One region of the Pseudomonas sp. TMW22091 genome, then DNA from elsewhere that is predicted to be linked to it. Evidence: predicted binding sites of a transcription regulator. Region 1 holds the regulator's gene; the other holds the start of a gene.

The links. Region 1 encodes FliA, which starts transcription of late flagellar genes. Its sites were predicted from a motif close to CTAAAGTTTNNNNNNNNNNNGCCGNTAA; they were not measured.
Region 2: the regulator FliA is predicted to act here: its motif matches at 4,365-4,392, upstream of motA (flagellar motor stator protein MotA).

The regions. Positions count from the first base shown of each region.
Region 1 covers NZ_SCFI01000003.1:494,480-502,222, forward strand. The annotation lists gene EQV93_RS08930 (flagellar motor protein) at 1-262, opposite strand, end outside; gene EQV93_RS08935 (protein-glutamate methylesterase/protein-glutamine glutaminase) at 262-1,392, opposite strand; gene EQV93_RS08940 (chemotaxis protein CheA) at 1,439-3,613, opposite strand; gene EQV93_RS08945 (protein phosphatase CheZ) at 3,684-4,472, opposite strand; gene EQV93_RS08950 (chemotaxis response regulator CheY) at 4,493-4,864, opposite strand; gene fliA (RNA polymerase sigma factor FliA) at 5,109-5,852, opposite strand; gene fleN (flagellar synthesis regulator FleN) at 5,849-6,679, opposite strand; gene flhF (flagellar biosynthesis protein FlhF) at 6,796-7,743, opposite strand, start outside.
Region 2 covers NZ_SCFI01000005.1:202,715-210,457, reverse strand. The annotation lists gene serB (phosphoserine phosphatase SerB) at 1-850, shown strand, start outside; gene asd (archaetidylserine decarboxylase) at 1,011-1,877, opposite strand; gene rhdA (thiosulfate sulfurtransferase) at 1,887-2,714, opposite strand; gene EQV93_RS11970 (HDOD domain-containing protein) at 2,757-4,295, opposite strand; gene motA (flagellar motor stator protein MotA) at 4,459-5,310, shown strand; gene motB (flagellar motor protein MotB) at 5,314-6,339, shown strand; gene rsgA (small ribosomal subunit biogenesis GTPase RsgA) at 6,548-7,579, opposite strand; gene orn (oligoribonuclease) at 7,686-7,743, shown strand, end outside.

The DNA of each region.
Region 1 (7,743 bases):
CCGTAAGACTCCAGTTGACGACCCGATCAATACCGCCGGCCATGTCGATGTGCGGCGGAAAGAGGATCCAGCGAACCGTTTGCATGGCCCGTTTGAACGCGCTCATGGGCGATTGCAACAGCGCTGCGCCCACCGTGCCACCCAATACAATCAAGGCTGCCGGGCCATTGGCTAAAGCGCCCAGATGGCCGCCTTCCAGGTAGTTGCCGCCGATGATGGCAACAAACGCCATGATGATGCCGATCAGGCTCAGTACATCCATCAGTGACAGGCCTCGATCAGGTTGCGACCAATATCGTCGAGGCTGTACACCGCATCCGCCAGATCGGCTTTGACGATAGCCATTGGCATGCCGTAGATCACGCAACTGGCTTCGTCCTGGGCCCATACCGCGCTGCCGCCCTGCTTGAGCAAACGCGCGCCTTCGCGGCCGTCCGCGCCCATGCCGGTCAGCACCACCGCCAACACCTTGTCACCGAAGGACTTGGCCGCCGAGCCAAACGTAATATCCACGCACGGCTTGTAGTTAAGGCGCTCGTCCCCGGGCAGGATGCGCACCGCACCGCGACCATCGATCATCATTTGTTTGCCTCCAGGCGCCAGTAACGCCAACCCCGGACGCAACATATCGCCGTCCTCGGCTTCCTTGACGCTGATGCGGCACAGTTTGTCGAGACGCTCTGCAAACGCTTTGGTAAACGCCGCCGGCATGTGTTGAACCAGCACAATGGGCGCCGGAAAGTTACCCGGCAATTGGGTCAGTACCCGCTGCAACGCCACTGGCCCACCTGTCGACGTGCCGATGGCCACCAACTTGTAGGCTTTGCGCTTGGGCGCGGCCGAGACCGGGGCAGTCGTAGAACGGCTGGCAATCGGTGTGATGCGGGCCGGGGCAGCTGGCGCAGGCGGCGGCACAAAGCCGCCCAATGCCGGCTTGCTGGCTACCGGCGCAGGAGATGGCGCGGGCGCTGCACTGTAGCTGGACAGACGACGGTTGCTGCGCGAAATGCTGTGAACCTTTTCGCAGAGCATTTGTTTGACCTTCTCGGGATTACGCGAGATGTCTTCAAAGTTTTTCGGCAGGAAATCCACCGCCCCGGCATCCAGCGCGTCGAGTGTCACGCGGGCGCCTTCGTGGGTCAGTGAAGAGAACATCAACACCGGGGTCGGGCAGCGCTGCATGATGTGGCGCACGGCCGTGATGCCATCCATCAACGGCATCTCGTAATCCATGGTGATCACGTCGGGTTTGAGGGCCAGCGCCTGATCAATGGCTTCCTTGCCATTGGTGGCCGTACCGATCACCTGAATAGTGGGATCAGCCGAGAGAATTTCCGAGACACGGCGGCGGAAAAAACCGGAATCATCCACCACCAGGACTTTGACTACCATAAACACTCCGTTAGGCGGCGCGAACGCACCGCCCACACCACTAGAATCAAATACGCCGCGAAGCGTAGTGCTTGAGCATGCTCGGCACATCGAGGATCAAGGCAATACGGCCATCACCGGTAATGGTGGCACCCGACATACCCGGCGTGCCCTGAAGCATCTTGCCCAATGGCTTGATGACCACCTCTTCCTGGCCAACCAGTTGATCGACCACAAAACCGATGCGCTGGGTGCCTACCGAGAGAATCACCACATGCCCTTCGCGTTGCTCTTCGTGAATCGCAGACGCCACCAGCCAGCGCTTGAGGTAGAACAGCGGCAGCGCCTTGTCACGCACAATCACCACTTCCTGACCATCGACCACATTGGTGTGTGACAGGTCGAGGTGGAAAATTTCGTTCACATTGACCAGCGGGAAGGCGAATGCCTGATTGCCCAGCATCACCATCAGTGTCGGCATGATGGCCAGCGTCAGTGGCACCTTGATGACGATTTTCGAGCCGCGACCCAAGGTCGATTCAATGCTCAAAGAGCCATTGAGCTGGGCGATCTTGGTTTTCACCACGTCCATGCCAACGCCGCGCCCGGACACGTCGCTGATCTCGGTTTTGGTCGAGAACCCGGGGGCAAAAATCAGGTTGTAACAATCAGACTCGCTGAGGCGGTCAGCGGCGTCCTTGTCCATCAAACCCTTCTTGACGGCAATCGCCCGGAGCACGTTGGCGTCCATCCCTTTGCCGTCATCAGAAATCGACAGCAGGATATGGTCACCCTCTTGCTCGGCAGACAGGATCACCCGGCCACAACGATTTTTGCCGGCAGCTTCGCGCTCTTCGGGGGTTTCGCAACCGTGGTCAACCGCGTTGCGCACCAAGTGAACCAACGGATCGGCCAGCGCCTCGACCAGGTTTTTGTCCAGATCGGTTTCTTCGCCCACCAGCTCCAGGCTGATTTCTTTTTTCAACTGACGAGCCAAGTCGCGAACCAGGCGCGGGAAGCGCCCGAAGACTTTTTTGATCGGCTGCATACGCGTCTTCATGACCGCGGTCTGCAAGTCTGCCGTGACCACATCGAGGTTGGAGACGGCCTTGGCCATTTCTTCATCGCTGCTGTTAAGGCCCAGTCGCACCAAACGGTTACGCACCAGCACCAGCTCGCCGACCATGTTCATGATGTCGTCAAGCCGCGCCGTGTCCACCCGTACGGTGGTCTCTGCCTCGTTGGCATGAGCCTTTTCCGGCTGGGCAGCCGGCGTGCGGGCCGGGGCTGAACGTGCCGGAGCCGCGTCGACCGGCTTGGCCGCGACGGGCGCTTGCGCACCATCGACTGCAGGGCTTGGGACTGAAAACTGGCCCTTGCCGTGCAGCTCATCCAGCAACGCTTCAAATTCGTGATCACTGATGTGATCGGGGTTGGCCGGTGCTTCCACGGCACTCTGTGCGGGAGCTGTTACCACCGCGTCCAGCGCATCGGTATTGAACGAGCCTTTGCCATGCAATTGATCGAGCAAGGCTTCAAATTCGTCGTCAGTGATTTCATTGCTGGCAGGCGCAGTGGCTTCGACTGCGGGCTCTGACGCAACGCTGGTGACGGTATCGGGGGAGAACTGCCCTTTGCCATGCAGCTGATCGAGCAAAGACTCAAACTCGGCATCGCTGATTTCATCACTGGCGGGTGCTGGCGGGTTTACCGGCTGAGGCTCGGCGGCTGCCGCCTTGACCGCATTGACCGCATTGAGCGAGTCGAGCAGCAACTCAAATTCGCTGTCGGTAATGTCGCCGGCAGTCTCTGCCTGCCTGGCCGGTTCAAGCGCAGCCACCGGCTGGCTTGTAGCAGGTTCAGCCAAACGCGCCAAAGCCGCCAGCAGTTCGGGCGTGGCAGCCGTGATCGGGCTGCGTTCACGAACCTCAGCAAACATGCCATTGACCGCATCGAGCGCTTCAAGGACTACGTCCATCAGCTCGGCGTCTACGCTTCGCTCACCCTTGCGCAGGATGTCGAATACGTTTTCGGCGATATGGCAGCACTCCACAAGCTCATTGAGTTGTAGAAAGCCGGCGCCCCCTTTTACAGTGTGAAAACCGCGAAAAATTGCATTGAGCAAGTCCGCATCATCTGGTCGGCTTTCCAGCTCAACCAGTTGTTCGGACAACAGCTCTAGAATCTCGCCGGCTTCAACCAGGAAATCCTGAAGGATTTCTTCATCGGCGCCGAAGCTCATGTACGTGCTCCTTGAAATAGGGCCTTTGGACGCCGCCGCACAGAACCGTACAGGGGCATTTACTCGGTGCCTAGAAACCTAAACTGGACAATAAATCGTCAACATCATCCTGGCCGGACACGACATCTTCACGTTTATCGGCATGAATCTGCGGACCTTCACCCTTGGTCAGGTTTTTTTGCGAATTATTTTCAGCACGCAGTGCCTCGCGGTCGTGTTCGATGCCGGCAAAGCGATCAACCTGGCTGGCCATCAACACCAGCTTGAGCAAATTACTTTCAACGTCGGTGACCAATTGCGTCACCCGCTTGATCACCTGACCCGTGAGGTCCTGATAATCCTGAGCCATCAAAATATCAGTGAGGTTGGCTGATACCTGGGTGCTCTCAATGTCACTGCGCGTCAAAAAACTGTCTACGCGACGCGCCAGCTCACGAAACTCCTCGGCACCGACTTCGCGACGCATAAAGCGCCCCCAATCGGCACTCAACGCCTTGGCATCCGTGCCCAAGGCATTGACCAGCGGTGTACTGCTTTCGACCAAATCCATCGTCCGATTGGCCGCCGCTTCCGTCAGCTTTACAACATAAGCCAAACGATCGGCGGCATCGGTGATCTGTGACACTTCTTCGGCACGCGGCATGCCAGGATCTATTTGAAAGTTGACGATGGAGCTGTGCAACTCGCGGGTCAGCTTGCCGACTTCCTGGTACAGACCGCGGTCGCGGGTCTGGTTCAGTTCATGAATCAACTGCACTGCCTCGCCGAACTGCCCTTTTTCAAGGCTTTCGACCAATTCGCGCGCATGTTTTTTCAGGGTCGATTCAAACTCGCCCTGAGTCGCTTCTTTATGCTCCATTGCGCCCCCCTTCCAGCCGATCAACCGATGCGTTCAAAGATTTTTTCGATCTTGTCTTTGAGCGCCTGAGCCGTGAACGGCTTGACCACGTAGCCGTTAACTCCGGCTTGGGCCGCTTCGATGATTTGCTCGCGCTTAGCCTCGGCCGTCACCATGAGGACAGGCAAATGTTTGAGCTTTTCGTCGGCTCGCACCTGACGCAGCAAATCGATACCGCTCATGCCCGGCATGTTCCAGTCGGTCACCAGAAAGTCGATGCTGCCCAACCTGAGGATCGGCAACGCGGTGTTGCCGTCATCCGCCTCGACCGTGTTCGTGAACCCGAGGTCACGCAACAGGTTTTTAATGATCCGGCGCATCGTTGAAAAGTCATCAACGATAAGGATCTTCATGTTCTTGTCCAATACGGCCTCCAAGCGGTCTTTGCCGCGCCCACACTCTGAGCGCGCCATTCAATCAATTCGGTAATTATCAAAAGCCCGTCAATTTCGTAGCAGTTGCCGCAGGCGACGTTCGGCGGCAAAGCCGTCGTCAATGCAGCGACTGCGGCGTATCTGCCACACCACGGGCTCTGGGTTGACGATCGCTGCGCAATCGAACGCAGCCTGCGGCAGCTGCTACGAATGAATCAGTGTTTCAATGTGCGCGCCACTGGCCCAGACGGGCGCGCAAACGCGCGGCGCACTGGCTGTGCAACTGGCTGACCCGCGATTCGCTGACCCCCAGCACTTCGCCGATTTCCTTGAGGTTCAACTCCTCGTCGTAATACAGCGCCAGCACCAGACGCTCGCGCTCCGGCAACAGGCTGATGGCCTCGGCCAACGCCACCTGAAAGCGCTCGTCTTCCAGATCCCGCGAGGGTTCAAGGTGCGCGCTGGCGCCATCTTCATGCAGCCCTTCGTGCTCGCCGTCCTGCAACAGATCATCGAAGCTGAACAAGCGGCTGCCCAGGGTGTCATTCAAAATGGCGTAATAATCATCCAGGCTTAACTGGAGTTCGGCCGCAACCTCATGATCTTTAGCGTCACACCCGGTTTTTGCTTCAATAACGCGAATTGCGTCACTGACCATGCGCGTATTGCGGTGCACCGAGCGTGGCGCCCAGTCGCCCTTGCGCACTTCATCGAGCATGGCGCCGCGAATGCGAATGCCCGCGTACGTCTCAAAACTCGCACCTTTGGTTGCGTCGTACTTGGTCGACACTTCAAGCAGACCGATCATCCCGGCCTGGATCAAATCATCCACCTGCACGCTGGCGGGCAAGCGCGCCAGCAGGTGATAGGCAATACGCTTGACCAACGGTGCGTAGCGCTCGATCAGTTCGTACTGATTGTCGCGCGACGCCTTGCTGTACATGCGATAGCCGCTCGCGGTCATCAATGCCGTCCTCCACCTGCTTGCTGCACAAGACGCTCGACAAAAAATTCGAGATGGCCTCGGGGATTGGCCGGTAACGGCCACGTGTCGACTTTTTGCGCGATGGCCTTGAAGGCCAGCGAGCATTTGGAACGCGGAAATGCTTCATACACGGCGCGCTGTTTTTGCACCGCCTTGCGTACGCATTCGTCATAGGGGATAGCGCCCACGTATTGCAGGGCAACGTCAAGAAAGCGGTCCGTGACCTTGGTCAGCTTGGCAAACAGGTTGCGGCCTTCCTGAGGGCTTTGCGCCATATTGGCCAATACGCGGAAGCGGTTCATGCCGTAATCGCGGTTCAGCAACTTGATCAGCGCGTAGGCATCCGTGATCGACGTGGGCTCATCGCAGACCACCAGCAACACCTCTTGGGCGGCTCGAACAAAACTCACGACCGAATCACCGATGCCGGCTGCGGTATCGATCACCAGCACATCGAGGTTGTCACTGAGGTCACTGAACGCCTGAATCAGGCCCGCATGCTGCGCCGGACTCAGGTTGACCATGCTCTGAGTGCCAGAAGCGGCCGGTACGATACGTATACCGCCGGGGCCTGTCAGCAGGACATCGCGCAGCTCACAACGGCCCTCGACCACATCGGCCAGGGTGTATTTGGGGGTCAGCCCCAGCAGGACATCAACGTTAGCCAACCCAAGATCAGCGTCCATCAACATCACACGCCGACCCAGTTCGGCCAACGCGATGGACAAATTCACTGACACGTTAGTTTTACCGACGCCACCTTTGCCGCCGGTCACTGCGATCACCTGTACGGGATGCATGCTGCCCATGATCTTTCTTACCTTGTCTTTCTTAGACGCGGCTACAACGGCTGGCTGCGTGTGCCCGAAGGCACCACACCTTGCAAACCATCGGTGTAGGTACATTGCAACTCATATTGACTCGCTTAACCGACCCGCTCGGGGGGGCTGGTATAGATATCAGCGAACATATCGGCCATGGCCTCCTCGCTGGGATCTTCCTGCATTTGCACACTGACTGCACGACTCACCAACTGATGACGACGCGGCAGATGCAGGTCGTCGGGGATACGCGGGCCGTCAGTCAGATACGCCACCGGCAAATCGTTGCTGATTGCCAGGCTCAGCACTTCGCCCAAACAGGCCGTTTCATCGAGTTTAGTCAGAATGCAACCGGCCAGCCCGCAGCGTTTATAGCTGAGGTAGGCGGCCTGCAACACCTGCTTCTGACTGGTGGTGGCCAGCACCAGGTAATTACGTGCCTTGATCCCGCGTCCCGCCAGGCTTTCCAGTTGCAGACGCAGCGCCGGGTCACTGGCTTGCAGGCCTGCAGTGTCAATCAACACCACGCGCTTGCGCACCAAGGGCTCGAGCGTCTGACCCAACGACTGGCCCGGCGCTACGTGAGTTACCGGAACATTGAGAATTCGGCCCAGGGTCTTGAGTTGCTCCTGAGCGCCAATACGAAAGCTATCCATGCTCACCAATGCGATGTGTTGCGCGCCGTACTTGAGTACATATCGCGCCGCCAGCTTAGCCAGCGTTGTGGTTTTACCCATACCAGCCGGGCCGACCATAGCGATCACGCCGCCTTCTTCAAGCGGCTCGATTTCCGGGGTCGTAATCATCCTCGCCAGATGCGCCAACAGCATGCGCCAGGCCTGACGTGGCTCTTCAATTTCGGCAACTTGCGCCAATAGATCACGGGACAACGGCCCCGACAAACCAATACGTTGCAACCGGCGCCACAAATTTGCTTGCGCAGGCTTGGCACCTTGCAACTGATTCCAGGCAAGCGAGCCCAGTTGCACTTCGAGTAATTCACGCAGGCCATTGAGCTCTGAACGCATGCTGTCAAAGACACGACGGTCAAT
Region 2 (7,743 bases), on a different contig from region 1:
TGGGTTGAACATCGAACAAACAGATCGTCTGTCGGGTCGAGTGTCGTTGGACGCGCCCACTGCACTGAGCAAAAGCTGTATCGAGTTGCGCGTCTGCGGTGACGTGGCTGATATCGACGCTCTGCGAGCAGCGTTTTTTGATCTGGCCCAGGAACTCAGTGTCGATATCGCTCTGCAAGAAGACACGCTTTTCCGACGCAATCGCCGGCTGGCAGTGTTTGACATGGACTCCACCCTGATTGAAGCCGAAGTGATAGACGAGCTGGCGAAAGCGGCCGGCGTGGGTGATCAAGTGTCCGAAATCACCGAGCGCGCGATGGCCGGTGAGCTGGATTTCAAAGCCAGCTTCAAAGAACGTCTGGCGCTGCTTAAAGGTCTGGACGTGAGCGTACTGGACTCGATCGGCGCGTCACTGCGCTTGACCGAAGGCGCTGAAGTGCTGTTCGCCGAACTCAAGCGCTTGGGCTACAAAACAGCCATCTTGTCAGGCGGCTTCACTTACTTCGCCAAGCAATTGCAGGTCAAATTGGGGATCGATTACGTATTCGCCAATGAACTGGCCGTGGAAGATGGCAAAGTGACAGGCGTGGCAGTCGAGCCGATTGTCGATGCACAACGCAAGGCTGATTTGCTGCGCGAACTGGCGCAAAAGGAAGGCTTGAGTCTGGAACAGACCATTGCGGTGGGTGATGGTGCCAACGATTTGCCGATGCTGGCGATTGCGGGGCTGGGTGTCGCCTTCCGTGCCAAGCCGCTGGTTAAAAAATCGGCCAAACATGCCATTTCGACCTTGGGGCTGGATGGCGTGCTGTATTTGCTGGGCCAGCGTGACCGCAACAGCCAGGGCTAAATGATTTCGTAGCAGCGGTCCAAGGCCGCGTCCGATTGCGAAGCGATCGTGAAATCTGAATTCATGGTGTGTTTGGTTCACCGCGATTTTAGTTTCTACGACGGCTGCGCCGCCGAACGCCGCCTTCGGCAGCTGCTACGGAGTCAGTATGGATCGCAGGTTATTCGGCGTGAGCAGGGGCGCCAATGTTCTGCCCCATCATCACCGGCGAGCCTGCGCTCAGGCCTTCGGCCCATTTGACCTGCTCTGGGCCGAACAGCACGATGGCTGTCGATCCCAACTTGAAGCGACCCAGTTCGGCCCCTTTTTCCAAGTGAATCGGCGCACGCGCGGCTTCGTCGTAACGGAAGGTTTTCAGCTCGCGTTTAGGCGGCGTGACCAAACCGGCAAATACCGTCTCAATCGATGCCACGATCATGGCACCCACCAATACCACGGCCATCGGGCCGCGTTCGGTATCAAAAATGCACACGGCGCGTTCGTTGCGGGCAAACAGCTCCGGCACGTTTTCAGCGGTGGTCTGGTTAACCGAGAACAAGCGACCTGGCACGTAGATCATTTCTCGCAGAGTACCGGCCAGCGGCATGTGCACACGGTGGTAATCCTTGGGTGACAGGTAAATGGTGGCAAATTCGCCGCCCATGAACTGCGACGCAACGGCCGCATCGCCGCCCACCAGTTCCAGCACACTGTAGCTGTGGCCTTTAGCCTGGAATACACGACCGTGCTCAATGGCACCCAATTGGCTGACTGCACCATCGGCCGGGCTCAAGACGGCGCCGGGGGTTTGGTCCAGCGGGCGAGCGCCGTCTTTCAGGGCGCGTGTGAAGAAGGCGTTGAAGTGTTCGTACGCGGTGACGTCTTCAACCAGCGCTTGGGACATGTCCACGTTGTAGCGTTTGGCGAACCAGGTGGTGAACGCATTTTTAAACCAGCGCACACGGCACTCGGCAATGCAGCCGGCCAGACGCGACAGCAGGTGATGGGGCAGCAGGTACTGACTCAAGAGAAACAAACGCTTTTTCATTACAGGTCCTTAGTGTTTGACAGGCAGCTCGACGGGGGTGTCGGGGTGGTTGCCCCATTCGCCCCAGGAGCCGGCGTAGCCTTTGACACGCGGATAACCGAGTGCTTTGGCAACGAGATAGGTAAAGCCAGAACGGTGATGGGTCTGGCAATGAGTAATCACTTCTTTGTCCGGTGTGATCCCCAGATCCTTGAGGATCTGCGCCATATCGGTCCGAATGCGCAGGTCGCGGGTTTTATCCATGCCTGCTGTCCATTCAAAATTAATCGCGCCGGGGATGTGACCGCCTTTAGCAGCCAACACCTTTTCGCCCGAATATTCGGCGGGATTGCGCGCATCCCAGATTGCCAGGTCGTCTGCGCCCAGACGGCTTTGCAGGTACTCGCGGGTGGCGGTCGGTTCTTCATGCAGCGTCACCCGTACCGGGCCGCCGACAGGCGCAGGTACGTCGGTGGACAGCGGGCCACCTTCGGCAATCCAGGCGTGAAGGCCGCCATCAAGATAGTGATAGGCCTTGTGCCCGATCACATCGAGCAACCAGATAAAACGCCCGGCCCAGCCGCCGCCTTCGTCGTCATACACCACGTAGACCGCGTTGGGTGTGTGCCCCAGTTCACCGAACAAGGCTTCCAGCGACGTGTGTGTCGGCAGCAGGCCAGGTGCGGGAGGCTGACCCAGTTGCGTGCGTTTGGGGTCGACAAAACGAGCCCCCGGAATATGCCCGGCGCCGTAGCGTGCTGCGCTGGTCAGGTCGACCACAATCAAGTTGGGGGCATCGAGCCGTGCGAGCAGGTCGCCGGGTTCGATCACCAACGGCAAGCCAGAGAAGTCAGGCATGGGTTCTCCAGAGCGAAAAAAGAGGGGATTGTAGCGCAAGCGCTAACGCCCGCGGTTGGTAAAGCTGTGCAGGGCTTTTTCAATGCACTGCGCGGTTTTGCCAAACGCTTGCACGCTGGTCTCGTTGAGCGCGCCGCCGCCCTGGTCGGCCAGCACGAGCATGACCACGCGGCCATTATTGCTCAGCGAGCGTAGCAGCAGATGCTCACCGGGAAACAGGCCGCGCAGGTCGTCAGGCAGAGCTGCGCAGATCACCGCATTGTTATCGGGGGTCAGGCGCAGTTGTGCCGGTTGCGCCATCAAACGCTGCAGGCCGGCGCTCTCGCTTATGTTGAAAGTCAGATCGAACACTTCTTTGGGCAGTCCCCAGACCTGAAAAACCCGCAGATGGCTCGATGTCTTGTCAGCCATCAACACCATTAGCCTGCGCATACCGCAGGCGACCAAGGCTTCGCGGGCGCATGTGGTCAGGTGCATCGCATTGGCGAACGTGCTTGGCTCGGCCAAAAGCTGTGCACAGTGTTTGCGCCACAGGGCCAGTGCTTCGGCTGAAGGCGGCGCGGCGGGTTGATTGCCTTGCAGCGTGCGGCGTGCATTCCAGGGCAAGAGCAGTGCCTGCGCCGGGTGCCAAAGGTCTGGCAAAGAGTGGTATCGGCCGCTGCTGACGGCGTTTTGGTGAACAAGCTGTTGCACATCGTCCAGCGGCATTTGCAGGTACAGGCTGGTCAGAAGTTGCCAGCGCCGATTGTGCGGTATATCCCATGCGGCTTGGGCCGACAGTGCCAACCCATTGGCCAGCAGCACGCTGTTGGCCGGCTGGTTGAGCCAGCTGCGCAAGGCCGGATCGGCGTCCAGACGCTGTTGCTGGCGAAGCGGATGATGCCGGTCGCGAGCGATATGCAACACTCTGACCAGCGTAGGCTGTTGCTCAATGACCACGGTATAGCCGTGCAGTACCCAGGCAGGCAGCTGCCATAACTCGGCCAGCGCCCTGCAAATTTCAAACAGGCGTACGCCGAACAGCTTGAGCTCAACCTTGGCGGCGCACTCACCTCGGTGAAGCACTCGCAGCTCCCATTCTTCGAGCTGATCAGGGTGGGTCAGCGCCATGGCCCACAAGGGCGAGAGGAACAGCAAACTGCCCCAGTAAATCTCTTGCCAGAGCCGCGCCAGGCGATTGCCGAACAGGCCGATGGCTTGTTGCGCCGCATGCTGGCTGATGAGCTGGATTTGTCGGAAAGCCAGCGGCATATCCTCAGGTGCCAGAGCGGGCAAGCTCTCAAGCACTTCCAGAGTGCGCTTCAACCCCAGTCGGTTGAGGGCCACTTCCAGGCTTTCAGCCGGTTCACTCAGGCTGCTTTGCAGATGCTGGTTGGCTTCGCGAATCAGGCTTAACGCCAACGCCGGGCTGTCTTGCATGATCTCGGCAATATCGCGCAAAGAGCGGCGACTGTCGTTGATCGCCGCGCTCACATGCGCATGGCTGTATTGCGAGATGGGCAACTGCGCGTCGTTCAGGCGCTGAACCCAAGCGTCCAGAGTGGTCGGTACTGATGTCGATGCAGAGTTTTTATTAGCCATAAAAGGAGCGCGATCATCATAAAGGGAGGGCACGCCCGAACCGGGCTGAATGTTTTTCGCTTTTACGCGTTACAGTCTGGCGCAGATTTGCCGATAGGGAGAAGAAGAGTTTTAGTGACGCTGCAATCACCCCGAACCCGACTGAATAAGTACTTTTATATTTATGGCTAAAATTATCGGCATTATCGTCGTGATCGCGAGTGTACTCGGCGGCTACGTGCTCTCCCACGGCAAGATCGCGGCACTGATCCAGCCCTTTGAGGTCATGATCATTGGCGGCGCAGCGCTGGGTGCGTTCTTGCAGGCCAATCCGGGCTACATGACCTTGCACGTACTGAAAAAATCGCTGGGCATGTTCGGTTCGCGGTTCTCCCACGCTTTCTACCTTGAAGTGCTGGGCCTGGTTTACGAGATTCTGAATAAAAGCCGTCGCGAAGGCATGATGGCTATTGAGGCCGACATCGAAGATGCGGCTGCCAGCCCGATATTCGCCAAATACCCGACCATTCTTAAAGATGAGCGCATGACCGCATTTATTTGTGATTACTTGCGCATCATGTCCTCGGGCAACATGGCGCCCCACGAGCTGGAAGGCTTGTTCGACATGGAGTTGTTCAACCTCAAGGAAGAGCTTGAGCACCCGTCTCACGCCGTCAACGGTATCGCCGACGGCATGCCGGGTTTCGGTATCGTGGCGGCCGTTCTGGGTATTGTGGTGACGATGGCATCGCTGGGTGAAGGCGATCAAACTGCCATTGGCCAGCACGTAGGTGCTGCATTGGTGGGTACATTCTTCGGTATTCTGGCCGCTTATGGTTTCTTCGGCCCTTTGGCCACGTCGCTGGCTCACGATGCCAAAGAAGAAATCAACGTGTATGAAGCCATCAAAGCCTCGCTGGTCGCTTCTGCCTCGGGCATGCCGCCGTCGCTGGCAGTCGAGTTTGGCCGCAAAGTGCTGTACCCCAAGCACCGTCCAAGCTTTTCCGAGCTTGAGCAAGTGGTTCGCGGTCGCTGATTTATGGAAAACAATCAGCCGATCATCATCAAGCGCGTCAAGCGTTTTGCCGTTGGCCATCACGGCGGCGCCTGGAAAATTGCCTTTGCTGACTTTGCCACGGCGATGATGGCGTTCTTTCTGGTGCTGTGGCTGATGTCTGCGGCCACCCCGGCGCAGAAGCTTGCTATTAGCGGCTACTTCAAAGACCCGGTCGGCTTCACTGAAAGCGGTTCGCCGTACACCATCGATTTGGGCGGTACACCCGCCCTGGCACCGGACAACACGCTCAACCCAGAAGAAAAACTGCAACCCCAGGTCGACATGATCAACAAAGAGAAGATCGATCCTGATCAGGCCGAAAGTGTGGCTGAGCAAGTGGAGAAAGAGCGCCTGGAACTGCTGTTGCAAGAGTTGCAAAACAAGGTCGAAGAAAACCCTCAGTTACGCAAATTCAAAGACCAGTTATTGTTTGAAATCACGCCGGATGGCTTGCGCATTCAGATCATGGATGATGAAAACCGGCCGATGTTTGACGTTGGCAGCGCGCGGCTTAAGCAGTACGTCGAAGATATTCTGCTGGCCATGGCTGACACCATCAAAGCGGTACCGAACAAGGTCAGCATCAGCGGTCACACCGATGCCACGCAGTATTCGGGGAGCGGTGATTTTGGTAACTGGGAATTGTCTGCAAACCGTGCCAATGCGGCCCGTCGTGCGCTGGTTACGGGCAGTTACCCCGAAAGTCAGATCGCCAGGGTAGTGGGGTACGCTTCATCGGTGCCGTTCGACAAGACCAACCCGACGAGCCCGGTCAACCGCCGTATCGACATCGTGGTGCTGAACAAGCGTGCCCAGCAAGCGATTGAAGGAGGGCAGAGTGCGGAGCCGGTCAAGGCTAAGTCGCTGCCCAAAGCGCCGGTTGACCCGATCACCTTGCCGCCGGATCAACAGCCGCCGCCGATGCATGAGGAGCGCCAGAAGCTGAATTTGTTTGATGACCCGGCGCTGCCCTCACCCCAACCCTCTCCCGGAGGGAGAGGGAGCTAAAAGCCAAAGCAGATGTGCCATACGCCACAAATCAGTCCCCTCTCCCGGAGGGAGAGGGAGCTAAAAGCCAAAGCAGATGTGCCATACGCCGCAAATCAGTCCCCTCTCCCGGAGGGAGAGGAAGCTAAAAGCTAAAGCAGATGTGCCATACCCCACAAATCAGTCCCCTCTCCCTCTGGGAGAGGGCTAGGGTGAGGGGCTTTTGCCGTTAGTAGCTTGATTCAGGCAAGCTGGCAATAATCGAGCGGTAGCTGTTCATGCGTTGTTGCTGCACGCGGCCATCCTCGAGCGCCATCAGTAACGCGCACCCTGGCTCGCGGTCGTGCTTGCAGTCGCGGAAGCGGCAGCGGCCAATCAAGTCGTTGAACTCAATAAAGCCCGCTTCAACATCGGCCCGGCTGACATGGCCCAGACCAAATTCACGAATGCCCGGGGAGTCGATCAAGTCGCCGCCGCCCGGAAAGTGGAACAAGCGCGCTGTGGTCGTGGTGTGCGTGCCCTGGCCCGAGATTTCGGACAGCGGCCCCACCCGCAGGTTGACCTCTGGCAGCAAGCTGTTGACCAACGACGATTTACCCACGCCCGACTGACCCACAAACACGCTGATGTGGCCGTCAAGTTGCGCCTGCAACTGCTGCATGCCGTCGCCGTGATGCGCCGATACTTCCAGCACCGGGTAGCCGAGCTGGCGATAAACACCCAGCAAAGCGTTCAGTGCCGGGGCGTTTTGCTCGTCAATCAGGTCAGCCTTGTTGAGCAGCAGTAAAGGGCGAATCCCCGCGTGCTCAGCCGCGACCAAATAGCGGTCAATCAGGTTGGCGTGCGGCTCGGGCATGGGCGCGAATACAATCACGATCATGTCGACGTTGGCGGCGACTGGCTTGAGCTGGCCGCGGCTGTCCGGGCGGCACAGTTCGGTTTTACGCGGCAGTTGGGCGACGATAACGCCGATACCCTGGTTGCCAGCGCGCCACACCACCGTATCGCCTGTTACCAGTGCGGGCAGGTTGGCGCGCAAGTGGCAACGGAACATCTGGCCTTTAAGCTCACCTTCCTGCGCTTCGACTTCGACCTGCACACCAAAGTGCGCGATCACCAGGCCCAGCTGTTCAGCGCCTAAATCGCCGCCTTCGAGCGCTTCGACCGCACTGGATTCACGTTTAGCGGCGCGGGCAGCGCGCTCGCCCTGGATCTTTTCGATGCGCCAGTTTTGGCGACGGTTGAGCTGGCGTTTGGCCATGGGTGTTCCGTGTTGATAAAACGATAAGGAGGGTGAAACGCTGGCGAGTTTAGCACGTGGGCAACCTGCCTAAGCTAAACTGCGCGACTAAGCACTGGAGGCCATTATGCAAAACGCGCAGAACCTGATTTGGATCGACCTGGAAATGACCGGTCTGGATCCTG